Regions from separate parts of the Mangrovibacterium diazotrophicum genome, predicted to be linked through region 1. Evidence: riboswitches for the same ligand, from Rfam matches in the RefSeq annotation. Region 1 holds a riboswitch; each other region holds the start of a gene.

Region 1 (4,548 bases):
ATCGATCGGTTTGTATTGCTGGGTTTTTGTGCAGTTGTTTTGGCAAATGAAAAAGTGGAAGGTCATTTTTCTGGCCCTGGCATCATATTGTTTGGGAATTCTTCTGTTCACACTCATTTTTGTGCTGGTCGTTTTCGCGATTTGAAGCGAATGTTCAACCCTTTCAGCGATCATTTGTTAAAATGCTAGTATCGTTTCGCTTTAATTGGATAATTTTAGTCGTTCGTTGGATAGAGAAAATAAATGAGAACAGCCATGAGTTTTAGTGCAGATTTATACAACCAGGAGTTTATCGACAAGTATTTCAAAGGATGGATCGGCGTTTCGGTAGATGTACCGGATGATCCCGACATGGAACCTTTGGTGTTTTACCTCGAAATTGAGTCAAAGTGCAATGCTTCCGGTACGCTCGTGTTTTTACATCGCTGGCAAACCTTCAGTGGTGATAAAAAGCTGCGTTTAAACCTTATTGAAGAGCCCGACGGGCACCTATCCTGCTATTTCTTTACGCCCGGCTACCCTTACTTCAAGCTGGGACGTTTCAAAAATCATGTGAATTGGGATAAGATTCGACGGTTTGTGGAACTGCAGAAAAAATATTCGGCTTACCAGGTAGTTACCCGCTACGCCGACCAAAATTACGACGTGCAGGAAGCCGAATCTCAAAACATCATCGTTTTCCTCGACAACCTCGGATTCCGCCAACGTGAAAAAGTAAAAAGCGGCGAGCTGGAATTCGAATAAGCACAAACGGTAAAAAAAAGAAAAGCCGTCCTGAGTGGCAGGAGCGGCTTTCGACTTGTTTAACGCAATTATTCGAGGTAAGGGATATCTTTGTTCTTTTCAGAATTCAAACTTCAATGGGCTTTGCCTGTACCCTGCTGTAAGGGCTCGAAAAAATGGCATAGAGCATAAAATAAACTCCGCCGGCAATTACAGCAAGTAACATGGCTAAAGCGATAAATATGTTGCTGACATGTTTTCTGATCATGGCTTAATCTTTCTAAACTTTATTCAATCTTGTTTCCTTTTCTCTTCTCGTTCGAAGATCTCATGCTATGTTGCAACTGTCCTTTTAAAACCAATTTGTGTGCCGAAAAGTAGCATCATGCGTAAGTCGCACATAATCAGTAGATGTTTGTTTTGGCATCATCGCTTCTGTTTCTCAGTTTGATAAAACGATCTCAAAATCGATAATCATTTTGCGCAACGGAGGAATATCCGGAAAGTTTGAGATGTCATTCTGAATTCATTTCGGAATTTTTTGAAATCTTGGAATAGGGTTCAAAGCCGTCAATTGTTGACCGAAAACTGTCCACGTCAGATTGAACACTGTTTACTGTAACTGATCACTTAATTGAACGGCACTTTCGACATTCTTCCACTAATTTTCCTACTTTTGAGCCAGTTTTCGGTGGCTTTGCTGCTTTCATTTAGCAAGAAGCAGCTGCCTTAATAAGGGAATCCGGTGCGAATCCGGAGCAGTCCCCGCTGCTGTAAACCTCGTAATACTTTCTGTACCATCGCCACTGTTCCGATTGCAATCGGGATGGGAAGGCCGCAGAAAGGAGGTGAGCCAGAAGACCTGCCGCAAACAACAAGTATTAACCGGATCTTCGGGGAACAAGATCGTTGGAATACACATTCCATCTCTATCTATCCCCGGATCATAATCGATTCAAGCGAAATGAATGTATTTGTTTCATGGAGCGGCGGCAAGGACTGTATGTTGGCTTTGCATCGTACGCTCAAATCAGGAAGCCACCGGGTGATGGGCTTGCTGAACATGTGCGACCGCGATTCGCAGTTATCCCGTTCACACGGGCTGAAAAAAGAACTCATCCAGCGGCAGGCCGATGCTTTGGGTTTGCGTCTCATCCAACCCGAAACGCGCAACGGCGAGTACGAAAAAGATTTCAAAGCAGCCATTGCCGAACTGAAAGCTGAGCGTCTGGAAGGTGTTGTTTTTGGGGACATCTACCTGATGGAGCATCGAACCTGGATTGAACGTGTTTGCAGCGAAATGGGTATCGCAGCCATTTTCCCGATTTGGGGTAACACGACCAATGGTTTGGCACGCGAACTGTTATTGGAAGGCTATCAGCCGCTGGTGGTTGCTGTGCGGAATGAACCGCTGCCGCAATCATATCTGGGCCGAATTTTCGACGCGCAGATGATTGCTGAGCTGGAGGCGATGGAGGGCGTGGACATTTGTGCCGAGAATGGCGAGTTTCACAGCTTTGTGATCGACGGTCCAATCTTTCGGCATCGTGTATCCGTAAAACACGGACAGTCTTATTTCGATAAAAACCACTGGTATTTACCCTTGAATTAATGAAGAAATTGAAATTTTATTTATCCCTGTTATTTGCCCTTTTGGTGTTGTCGGGGCAGGCGCAGACGCCTAAGCGCATTATCTCGCTGGCTCCCTCGCTGACCAAAAGTCTGTACATGTTGGGCGCCGAAGATCTGTTGGTAGGCTGTACCAGTTTCTGCACCTTGCAGGATCCGGATGATGCTGAAGTGGTGGCCTCGGCCGTAAAAGTGAACCTGGAGAAAGCCATGATGCTTAAGCCGGACTTGGTATTGACCAGTTCGCTGACCAGCCCCGAAACGACACGGACTTTTGAGAAACTTGGCGTAGAAACCATGTATTTCCCTTATCCGAAATCGTACGAGGAGATGTGTCAATATTTACTTCGTTTGGGTGAAAAGATAGGCCGAAAAGAACTGGCTGAAAAGTTGGTGAAAGAGTCGCGGGCACGCTTGGCAAAGGTGATGGCTACAGTTCCAAAGACTGATCACAAGCCACGGGTGTTTATGCAGATTGGTGCCAATCCGCTGTTTACGGTGGTTCCAAATACCTTTATGCAGGACTTTATCGACTTCTCGGCTTGCGAGAACATTGCCGGTGACCTGGAAATAGGAAGCATCACCCGCGAAGGTGTGTTGGTACGCAATCCTGATGTCATTTTTGTCATTCTGATGGGCTCACTCAGCGCCGATGAGAAGGACAAGTGGGAGAGCTACAAGAGCCTCAATGCGGTGAAAAACAAGAAAATTTTTGTACTCGATTCTGAAAAAACATGCAGCCCCACGCCGCTCGATTTCGTTGATGCGCTGGAGCAAATGATTGGACTGATTTATAATTAAAAAGTCGTGAGACACGAGTATTGAGTCGTGAGTGAGAAAGTCGCAGTTTCAGTGGTCGTTTCACTTCAACGCATTGGATACTCTGTGTTTAAATGAGAAAAGAAGTCTTATTACTCGTGTCTCACGACTCAACACTAAATAAATTAAGAATGAAAAAAGGACTTGTTCACATATACACCGGAACTGGGAAGGGGAAAACGACCTGCTCGGTTGGTTTGGGTGCTCGGGCGTTGGGGCAGGGGTTTAAAGTGACCTATTGCCACTTTATGAAACGCCCTGAATTGTACGGCTATCACGAGATTGACAGCCTGAAAGCCTTGGGTGCAACCATTTTCGGATTTACCGATGGCCACCCGCATTTCAACAAGGAAGTGACGCCCGAAATGTTGCAAAAACAGGTGGCCGAAGCTTTGGTGTTTTTGTCGGGCTACCTGCAAACGGCAAAGCCTGATTTGATGATCATGGACGAAATTCTGATCACTGTTCGCGACGGTTTTCTGGAAGAAGATGTACTTTTGGACTTCGTGAATCAGAAACCGGAAGGAACTGAGCTTGTATTGACTGGTCGCGGTGCCACGGCAAAGCTGATTGAACGGGCCGATTACGTCAGCGAAATCAACATGGTTAAACATCCCTACCAGCAAGGTATTCCGAGCCGGAAAGGGATCGAGTTTTAGCAATTACCTTTTCGCTGAGGTCAATCTGAATGATTGTGAGTGCTGGGAGGGTATGAAAAGGAGAGAAGAAAGCTAGCTGAGGCTCTTAGAATTTGGAATTTAAAACTTGGAATTTGCATATTGAAAAATAACCCGAAATACCTGAAATGGTTGCTAGCCGTGATTGGACTGGCAGCTTTGCTGCTTTTTGCGGTGCTGCTGTCGTTAAGCTCAGGTGAAATGAAAATCGGCCTCGGCGACGCGCTGAAAATGCTTTTTGCCGGAGGTGATCACACGAGCATTGAATACATGCTGGTTCGGCAGGTTCGCTTGCCGCGTATTATTTTGGGTTTGGCAGTTGGCGGTGCTTTGAGTCTGGCAGGTGTTATTCTGCAGGGTATTTACCGCAACCCGCTGGTCGAGCCATTCACACTGGGAATTTCCGGCGGTGCTTCCCTGGGGGTGGCCATAACCATCGTGTTTGGCTTGCAGCTGTCGCTCGGCTCTTTCATGTTGCCGGTCTCGGGTTTTATCGGCGCTTTCCTGATTATTTTCCTTGTTTATACCATCAGTTCCCGTCGCGGAACAATCGATATTCAACGCATGCTGCTAACCGGTGTCATGGTGAGTTTTGTGGCTTCGTCAGCCATGATGTTCCTCATGTCCATCAGCACCAGTGAAAACCTTCACGGTATTATTTTCTGGATCATGGGCTCGCTGGACGAACCGGACACTTTCC
Region 2 (4,548 bases), 2.5 Mb from region 1:
CAGCGCGCTTGCAAGGCCGTTTCCAGCTGTTTGGCATTCTGCATGGATTTCTGAAATACAGCAGCCATTAAGCTGGCAAAAAGCGGAATCCGTTTCCCGTTTCCGGAGTAGCCCAAACGGCATTTTTGAGCCCGATACATTTCGAAACTCGTCTGGCGAAGATTCTCTATAAACTTGAATGTGATCACGAATAAATCGATGAACAAGGCCGGAATCCGGCACTTTCTCATTAGTTCTGCCAATTCTGAAATCGTGTTCGTCAGCAAGATGAAATACAGAATGCTGATGAGCGCTAAACTTCGACTGAGCAGCAAGCTTGCCAGTTGTAATCCGCCTGATGAAAAGCCAATTGGCAATTGCCCGACGGTGAAGAAGGCTTGCTGAGCCGGAATTTCGAGTGCAATCACGAAACATCCTGGCAGAATAAAGGCAACCGGAATGCGGTATAGTCGAGTCAAGTTTGACAAGCTAATCCGGGTAATTCCCAATAAGCCAATATTGATCAGCGCAAACATGGCCCAGTCGAAATAGACCGAACCGGACACCAGGGCCAAAACCATAGCCGGAGCCCAATAAAGAGCCCGAACGGCAGGCGACAGCTGTTGCAAGCGGTGATCGTGTTTATAGATCTCAGTAATCCACATTAAGCTTTCTTTTTGCTTTGCTTCCAAACGAAATAAGCGATAACACTGAGCCCGATGATAGCCTGAAGAGCAAATAACACCGGCTCGGCCCAAGGCTGGTTAAACTCGATTAAATGCTTGGCCCATGGCTGATACTGGGGGGCTATTTGCTGAATCAGTTCAACCGACTGATCGTCGCTTCCCGAAAAATTGGGAAACAGATCGGTTGCTAAAAATTGGATTAGCAAAACCAGCAGACAACCGCTAAGCAGGTAGATGACTGTTTTTCGTTTCATAAAGATTCGGATTGAGTTCTTGAATTTCTGCTTTATTGGTTCGCTGTATGTATTGAAAGGCCAGTACGGTAAAGACCGATTCGATGATGGACAAAGGCAACTGGGTTACCGCAAAAATGGATAGAAACTTGATCAGATTGCTATTAAATGCTGCCGTTGAATCTGCAAATGCGACGGCCAGTTGCGCCGATGTGCAGCTGTAAATAACCAGGTTTGATACAAATGATGCTCCACCAACAGCGAGCCATTGCGGAGTTTTTACTCCCTTCAGCAAGCGGAAAACCCACACCGCCGAAAAAGCACCGCAAACGGCCATTGAAAAACCATTTGCTCCAAGCGTAGTCAATCCGCCGTGAGCGAGCAACAATGCTTGAAACAGCAACACGATTAGGCCAACGACCGACATGCATGACGCTCCAAACAACAAGGCACCAAGCGCAATGCCGGTTAAGTGTGAACTGCTTCCGGCGACCGAGGGTAACTTCAGCGAGCTCAGAATAAATACATAGGCTGCAACTGCTGCAAAAAGCAATTTGGCGTTGGGATGCTCGCTAATTGTTTGCTTGAGCCTGGAAAAGCCGGCGATGAGAACCGCCAGGTAAACGGCCCACCAGACAATGCACCATGAGGCAGGCAGAAAACCTTCGGCAATATGCATGCTGTTGGCCACTCCCGGAAGGAAGATACCAAGCCCGAGATACGCGACTCTTTTCTTAGTCATCAGGCGATCTCCTGTACTTTTCGGTACATGATTTCGGCCATCAAAGGTTCTCGGCCGATGGGCTTGCCAAAGTGAAAATCTAATTGCGGGTGTTTCACTTTCAGCTGAGCCAGAATTTCAGGAATGTCTTCTTTGATGTGATTGCCATTGAACAGGAAGTAGGGGATAACCACCACCCGGACGACATCGGATTTAGCGATTTCGGCAACAACTTCTTCCAAAGATGGAGAAGCCAACTCCATATGAGCGCCAAATACGTTCTGACCATCCATTTTTTCTTTCAACAAGGCAACAATGAAGTTGAAATCTTCAACCGCCTGAATGGATTTACTACCATGACCAAGAATAACAACAGCTTGCTTTTGCATTTTTTACTATTTAAATTTTAAAAACTAGTCAAAAGCAATGCTTGGGAAATAGCTAGAAATGTACTTCTCAGCTTATACAAAAAAGTAAGTAAATGAATTCCAAACCTGGTTGTCCATTTGCTTTTATTCCCGAAAGCATTGTAATATTAATTGTGGCAGGTCTTCTGGCTCGTCCGTTTTCGAGGCCTTCCCATTCGGCAAATCCGAACAGTGGCAAGAGTATTCCCGAAAAACATTTAATGGACTTACAGCTGCGGGTACAGCTCCGGAATTTTCTATAAAAGAAGCACCGGATTCCCATATTAAGGCTCCTCCTGTGACTGGAGGAATCCACCAACTGGAGGCAAATCTATATAAAAAAGGGCTTGAAAAAGTGTATTAATGCAATTATTTTATTGTTTATAATAAGATGCGGATATCTGCAATAGCTGCTATTTAACTGACAATTAAACGAAACAATCAGTTGACTGGTCTTTATTCAAAAAAATTAAGGTGTCGGACGGTTTACATTCTATGTTGGTTTGAAGGATTGAAATACAGCGAATGTGCTGATCGGTTGGGAATATCTGTTAAAACGGGGAAAAATCAAATGGCAATTGCTATAAGGAAGCTGCGAGGGAAGATTGTTCGCTATAAGTTTGCTCGTGTTCTACCTCTTTTTGATTCTTAGGTTTTCCTGGAACGAATTAATGATAAAGTCTGAGAAAACGATAAGGTTGTTTACCCATATTAGTTACTTTTTTTCAAAGAATAGCAGGTAGGGGAAGTTAGTCTCATAGGTGTCTCATTTCGGTATTTTGAGATGGTTTAGTTTTACCGTTTTATGCACATAGAGAGACTGTCATGATCAACCATCTGTAAGCACAAAAAAAATGCCTATAGTCCAATGACTTATAGGCATTTTTTGTAAGCTAGGATGGTTCGATTCGAATCCGATCCGATGGATGTTATTACATCCGTAATTTATTAAGATCTATTTTTGAGCAATATTAAATCCTGTAATTTCAACCTTCGGTTCCTCTCCGTTGGTGTCTTCATTTTTCAAATTCACTGTAATCTCTTTTTCTTCTCCAGGCATTAGCGAGACATAATTATCACTATAGAATGTCGGAAGGATCCGTTCTCCGGATTTTGTACCAACCACGTTTAACCGAACCATGAGCGCCGGCGTATCTGATGTGTTTTTCAAGATGGTTGTAAGCGACCAGGCTTCGTTCGATTTCGATACGGTAGTACTGTTTTCTAAATTCACTTTAGGCAAGTTATTTAGCGCCTGGTAATTTCCTTCTTCCAAACTACGCCAGTAAAAATTATCCGAAATTACCTTGTCGCCGTCAGTTAATGTGAGTTTTATAAAATGAACTTCAGACAAGTTTGCTGGAAATTCCAGTTTAAAGCATTTTTCGGTTGAGTCTTCATCGCTATCGATTGTGGAGTCAGATTCCCAAACAATAGCCCCATCCATATTGATGAGTTCAGCTTTAACGGCAAGCCCGGTTCTATCCCGTCCATAATTATTTACGACCTCAATTTCGTCTGTAACCGGATTCCATTGAATATGTATCGGTTCACAAGCCTTTTTAACGCCAAAGTAGGCTGCGGTTGGCTCGAAGTAGTAATCGTAGGTTTGCCATACCATCGAAGGCCAGGCCGAGTGGCTCATCCACAATAGCAGGCCTTTCCGGTATTGGCTCCTTGCTTCAAACATACCCCGGTAGCCTTCATAGTTGATCCACTGGGCGAGTTCCGTAAATTCTTGTGCGTCGTTTGCTTTTCCAAACGCTTTCTCAATTATCTGGTTAAACGAAGCTGCTCCTTGTGCTCCTTCCAAACAATAGTCGTGAACGCCCCACAACCTGTTTTGCGGCCACAGAGCGGAATCCGGTAACGTTTGCTTTAAGCTTTCATAAGTCATCACGTTGGGCATTCCTCTTTCGCTATGGAATTTATCCAGCCCGTTAATGGTATAATATGTTTTTACAGGAAGGGCGCGGTAGGGACCCTCGCCACTTACAACTCCACGCGACGAATGTGAAATGTAATGTAGCCCCGGATGTTGGTTAGAAACCAGGTTGTTTAAGGCAGTGTCCAGTGACATGGGCGGATTACCTTCATTCCGGCCACAATAAATGGCGATGGAAGGGTGGTTTCGAATTCGTTTCACCATATCTGTGGCATTTTCCATAAACATGCCATCGTTATCCGGATCCGGTCCGTCCCAAGGGTTGGCCAGCCAAAAATCCTGCCAAATCATGACGCCATATTTGTCACATGCTTCGTACAATTCATCATCACCGATTTGCCCTACCCAGTTGCGAATCAACGTAAAATTCATATCGGCGTGATAGGCCACAGCAATATCATATTCTCTGCTGCGGTAGTTCAGGTTCGATTCAGAGAATCCCCAGTTGCCACCACGGCCAATAAAACGTCTGCCATTGATGAATAAACTCAATATTCCGTTTTCTTCGGTGTAGCTCATTTCGCGTACACCTGATTTGAATTCTTTGGAATCAGTGACAGTTCCACCTACCTCAAAT
Region 3 (4,548 bases), 510 kb from region 1:
GGCACTTTTTCCTGTGCCCCGGTGGCCGGGTCAAAATCCTTCACCGAAGTCACGATGGGCTGAATCATCCCCGATTGCTCCGGAATGCTGAGCGCGTTCGTCCGTTTATACAGGGCGATACCGGTTTCACTGTCTTCCCAGGCTTCCAGCGTATCATTTACCTGCACCAGGTTGATGACCGGAACATTCAGCTCTTTGAATGTCTCGCGCTGCAAATCGGGGTTCACGCCCAACCACGACGACATGCCGGCAACTACTGAAAGCAATGGCTTTCCATCCTGGCGGAAAAAGTAGGTTTTCAACTCGTCCAACGGAACCTGACCGAAATACGGCAATACATTGAAACCGGCCTCTTCCAGCTTTTGAATGTGGCTGTTCACCGACTCCATCTGCTCCGACAGGATATCGCTGCGCCAGATGTTGAGCCCCACCCAGGGGTTGCCCGCTTCCTGCGTCCGGCGATGAGCCTGGTAGTCAGCAAGTGTGCTGTAAAACTGACCATCTTCCGTGTTGTATAAACCATATTCAGGAATTTGCAGCACCTGTTGCTTTGCCACCGGGTAGGCCAGGTCGGTTCGCAGCTTTTCGAGCACCATGCGCTTCAGGTTCTCCCTTCCCGACTGGCTGTAGAAATCCAGCACCTGCGCATCGTAGTTTAGCTGCACGCCCTCGGGGCTGTCGGCGAGTTTATCTGCACCGACAGCGTAGATTTTCGCACCATGCCGGCTTGCCTGTTTAAGCTCTTTCACCGCCTGGCTAACGATCTCGGCATGAAGTACGTCCGCAAAAATCAGATCACTTTCAGCAACAAACTGTTTTTCCTGCTGGTAATAACGGGAGTACGGAAACACCCGCACTTCAATCGGCTTTCCATCCTTCGTTGCAACCTTAATCGCCTCCGCAGCCCGCTCTCCAAGCTGCGTGTACGAGTCGGACAGCAGCAGCGACACCCGCAACGGCTTTGCTTCGGCCACAGTGCGACTGCTAAAAGCAAGTTGCAACAGCATAGCGAGCAGTAAAATCGTGTATTTTGTTTTATTCGTTCTCAGGCACATAAATAACCTTTCCATTTTCGAGTTGGTAAGCCGTTCCCAAGCGGAGCCCTTTTCCCTCGGCTTCCTGCGGGGTGACTTTCTCAATTTTCACATCTTTTCCTTTCTTGGTGATGATCTGCATCTCGCCATTGGCGCCTTTCTTGGTAATCGTCACTTCCGAATTTGGGTCGAACATGTCGACCATATTGAAGGCCATGAACAAAGCGAAAATGAGCGCGACGATAAAGACCACACTGGCATCGAACAGGTTGGCAACACCGCTCATTGGGTCGTCGTCCAGCCCGTCTTCCGCCCTCTGCGTTTGTCTGTTTAATATGCGCATGCTTAGTTGAATTGATTGTGTTTAACTTCCGATGATTGTTTCCCCTGAAAGTGACCATGCGCCTTCAGGTTGAGCAGCGCTTTCTCGGCAACAACCTCGCAATGCAGGCGGTCGGCGTTGTACCAGTTCTGCCGGATCATCACCAGCACATAGGCAACCAATCCGCAAGCCAGACCGATGATGGTTGTGGTGAAGGCCGTAACCATGTTCACCGACATGACCATCATATCGCCCTGCGACAGCGATGCCAATGCCGTTCCCATCGGAATCAGGGTTCCCATCAGCCCCAGCGTCGGACCGGCTTTGATGGCCAGCCGCAGTAATTTCAACGAATGATTCTGCTTCATTTCCCACAGGCGCAGGTACTGCACGACTTCAATCTCGGCCAGCTCGACGCCGGGCTTCGATGCAAAAATCAACTCCAGTTGTTGGTTGAAACTGGCACCGGCTTCGAATGTCTTCGAACGGCGTACACGATAAAGGCGCAGGCTCTGCCCCGCCTGAAAAATGAGCCACAGGCCGCAAAGCACAATGCAGATCATTACAGGCACCAACAGCAATGTGGACGCCTGGTATAAAAGAGATTCCAGAAATTTCATCTATGATTTGTTTTGAGGTGTTTTTAAATAACCAAGGAGGAAGACAAGCAGCAAAATGCCCGAAAGGATCCAACCATTCACGGTTTCGTAAGCTGTGGAGATCGGTTCCAGATCCGGTTTCTGATCGGCTCCGGCGAAAAGTTGCAGCGTTTCCGTGAATTGAAAAGCGGCCAAAATAAAAAGCAGAATGAGCGCAACCCGTAGCAATTGCAACTTCTTATTCCGAACCAGCACAAGCGCCAGCGCCGCTGTCAACACAAGCACAATTAACTGCCACATCAACGCCCGGACCTCCCGCTCCATTCCCATTTTCACCAGGTAAGTACCCAGAAAAACGGCGTAGTAAATCGTACTTCCAAGCGTCGCGTAGGCCGAAGCTCGTCCCAGTTGCCAAGCCGTCAAAATTGCCAGCACCAAAAAAGGAGCCGAAACCACAAATGCCGGAATTCCTTCTTGAAACAAGATAGTTGCACCGAGGAAAAACAAGCTCAAGAGCGTCCAGCCAAATGCGGACCAAAGTGCCGTGCCTCGTTTTATCACAAGCGTATTCAAATTGCTGCAACCAGCAACAATACCAATGACGGTTAGAGCATCGATGCCCAAATTCAAATTGTTGATCATGTCCTGTTTGTTCGTTTCAAATCACACAAACAACAATATTCCGTCTATCAGAAAGTATAAAATTGGTTTCTGTTACAGCTGCTCTAACTCCCGAAAGCGTGGAATACTGTCGTCGTTTATGGCAGGTCTTCTGGCTTGTTCCGTTCAAAAAAGCCTTCCCGTTTCATTGGAGTTGAAACAGTGGCATCTTTTTTTTGAACACAAATGGAACTTACAGCTGCGGGTACAGCTCCGGAATTCCGGGATTTTTCATCACCGGGCACCGGATTCCCTTTTCATCCGAAACTCGTGAAAGATTCGGGAACCATAACGGCACAAAAATAGAAATTCTGGATTCTAATGGAGAAACAAAATTGAATTCGTGGGAAAATTTAAGATAACCCGCCTATTTTGAAACCGAGGAACTGACGGTCATTGCAGGTGAATTTTTCAAGCTTTGCAGGACGACACAGTAGCGCTCTGTCAGCTCAACCAGCTTCGATACTTTCTCCGGATCGGCAGTTGTATCCAAGTCGAAAAACAACCGGATACCGGAAAAACCAACCGGAGCCTCTTTCGAAACACCAAGCGTTCCCCGGAAATCGAGATCGCCTTCTGCCCGCACAACCGCATCCTTCAGCTCTACACCAATGGCTGTCGCCACGGCATTCAGCGTTACTCCGGCACAGGCAGCCAAAGCCTCGAGCAACATATCGCCCGAACAAACAGCCATTCCATTCCCTCCCGTTGCCGGGTGCAATCCGGCGGTTACCAACGCTTTCCCCGTCTCCACACGGCAACTAATGCCATCGGCCAATCGAGCCTGCGCTTTCAAGGTAACCATCGCGGTATCTGGCTCTTCTTTGTATTTTGTTTTCAAAGGCGACTGCAGCCTTCTCAATTCTTCTGCATCCATAATGGTTTAGTTGTTTCAGTTTGACTAAAATGAAACCGGAACCTATAAAAGGCTCCGGCCAATCTCACTCACATCCTCATCAATACAAAACGCCTATGGTTTAATATTTTGATTCATATGAAACGTGTTGTGCGGGTCGTATTTTGCTTTAAGCTTTGCCAATCGCTCGTAGTTGACACCGTAAGCTGCTTTAATCCGGTCGTTTTCTTCTTCGGTCATAAAGTTCACGTAAGCCCCTCCCGACGCAAACGGAGCTGATGCTTTGAAGAAATTGCGGGACCAGGAGACACACTTTTCATCTTCGCTTTGGGTTTCCCACCGGCCGTGAACATTCATAACAAACTTCATGTCGCGGGCACTGTAGGCCGTGGCATCAGCAGGAACTTCGTTCATTTTACCTCCGACGACCCCGATAAAGATCTCGCAGTGCGGCGATGGTAGTTTGCCCGTGTATTCAATCATGGCATCAAACAAACCATCTTGCAGGTGTGTGAAATTATGCGACTTCCAATAGTTCCGGAAACCAGGGGTTAGCAGTGGATCAAACGCCTGCTGCCAGCCGATGTAGGGAACCATTCCCAGATGTTCACCGACCGGAGTGCCAAAATCACGGATCGGGGCAGCCAGTTTCTCTCCGTGAGCACTGTCGCCAAAATAGCAGGTCGCCATTATTACGACCTCCGTTCCATGAACCGACTCCGGCAGGAACGGCAGCGGGGGTGCTTTACGCATGACTACCCAAGTGTTAAATTCGTCGGGTGTTGACAGAATGAAATCGCGGTATTTGTGTAAAACCTGTTTTGCCTGTGCAATGGGAAATACGGTTAAACCGGCATACACTTCGGTGCCAATATAATTCAGGTTAAATTCGAACTGGGTGACAATTCCGAAGTTTCCGCCACCACCGCGAACTGCCCAAAACAGGTCTGCATTTTCATTATTACTGGCATGGAGCTTTTCACCTTCTGCTGTGACCATATCTACTGAAGCCAGACTATCGATGGTCATCCCGTATTTACGCGACAACCAGCCGAATCCGCCACCGAGTGTCAGCCC

Evidence for each region. A riboswitch is a leader RNA that binds a small molecule or an ion and turns the genes downstream of it on or off. The one in region 1 is predicted to bind cobalamin.
Region 2: another riboswitch for cobalamin. It lies ahead of BC643_RS03540 (sirohydrochlorin chelatase); the one in region 1 lies ahead of BC643_RS13165 (Dph6-related ATP pyrophosphatase).
Region 3: another riboswitch for cobalamin. It lies ahead of BC643_RS11225 (hypothetical protein); the one in region 1 lies ahead of BC643_RS13165 (Dph6-related ATP pyrophosphatase).

What each region holds. Positions count from the first base shown of each region.
Region 1 is NZ_RAPN01000001.1:3,349,894-3,354,441, forward strand. It holds gene BC643_RS13155 (DUF3667 domain-containing protein) at 1-145, shown strand, start outside; gene BC643_RS13160 (hypothetical protein) at 256-744, shown strand; gene BC643_RS23400 (hypothetical protein) at 851-991, opposite strand; cobalamin riboswitch at 1,396-1,607, shown strand; gene BC643_RS13165 (Dph6-related ATP pyrophosphatase) at 1,688-2,335, shown strand; gene BC643_RS13170 (ABC transporter substrate-binding protein) at 2,335-3,153, shown strand; gene BC643_RS13175 (cob(I)yrinic acid a,c-diamide adenosyltransferase) at 3,303-3,830, shown strand; gene BC643_RS13180 (FecCD family ABC transporter permease) at 3,951-4,548, shown strand, end outside.
Region 2 is NZ_RAPN01000001.1:896,052-900,599, reverse strand. It holds gene BC643_RS03555 (energy-coupling factor transporter transmembrane component T family protein) at 1-644, opposite strand, end outside; gene BC643_RS03550 (energy-coupling factor ABC transporter substrate-binding protein) at 644-919, opposite strand; gene BC643_RS03545 (energy-coupling factor ABC transporter permease) at 888-1,640, opposite strand; gene BC643_RS03540 (sirohydrochlorin chelatase) at 1,640-2,008, opposite strand; cobalamin riboswitch at 2,146-2,361, opposite strand; gene BC643_RS23720 (sigma factor-like helix-turn-helix DNA-binding protein) at 2,472-2,678, shown strand; gene BC643_RS03530 (glycosyl hydrolase 2 galactose-binding domain-containing protein) at 2,982-4,548, opposite strand, start outside.
Region 3 is NZ_RAPN01000001.1:2,840,564-2,845,111, forward strand. It holds gene BC643_RS11210 (cobaltochelatase subunit CobN) at 1-1,070, opposite strand, end outside; gene BC643_RS11215 (DUF2149 domain-containing protein) at 1,036-1,377, opposite strand; gene BC643_RS11220 (MotA/TolQ/ExbB proton channel family protein) at 1,380-1,976, opposite strand; gene BC643_RS11225 (hypothetical protein) at 1,977-2,597, opposite strand; cobalamin riboswitch at 2,701-2,920, opposite strand; gene BC643_RS11230 (OsmC family protein) at 2,983-3,492, opposite strand; gene BC643_RS11235 (FAD-binding oxidoreductase) at 3,586-4,548, opposite strand, start outside.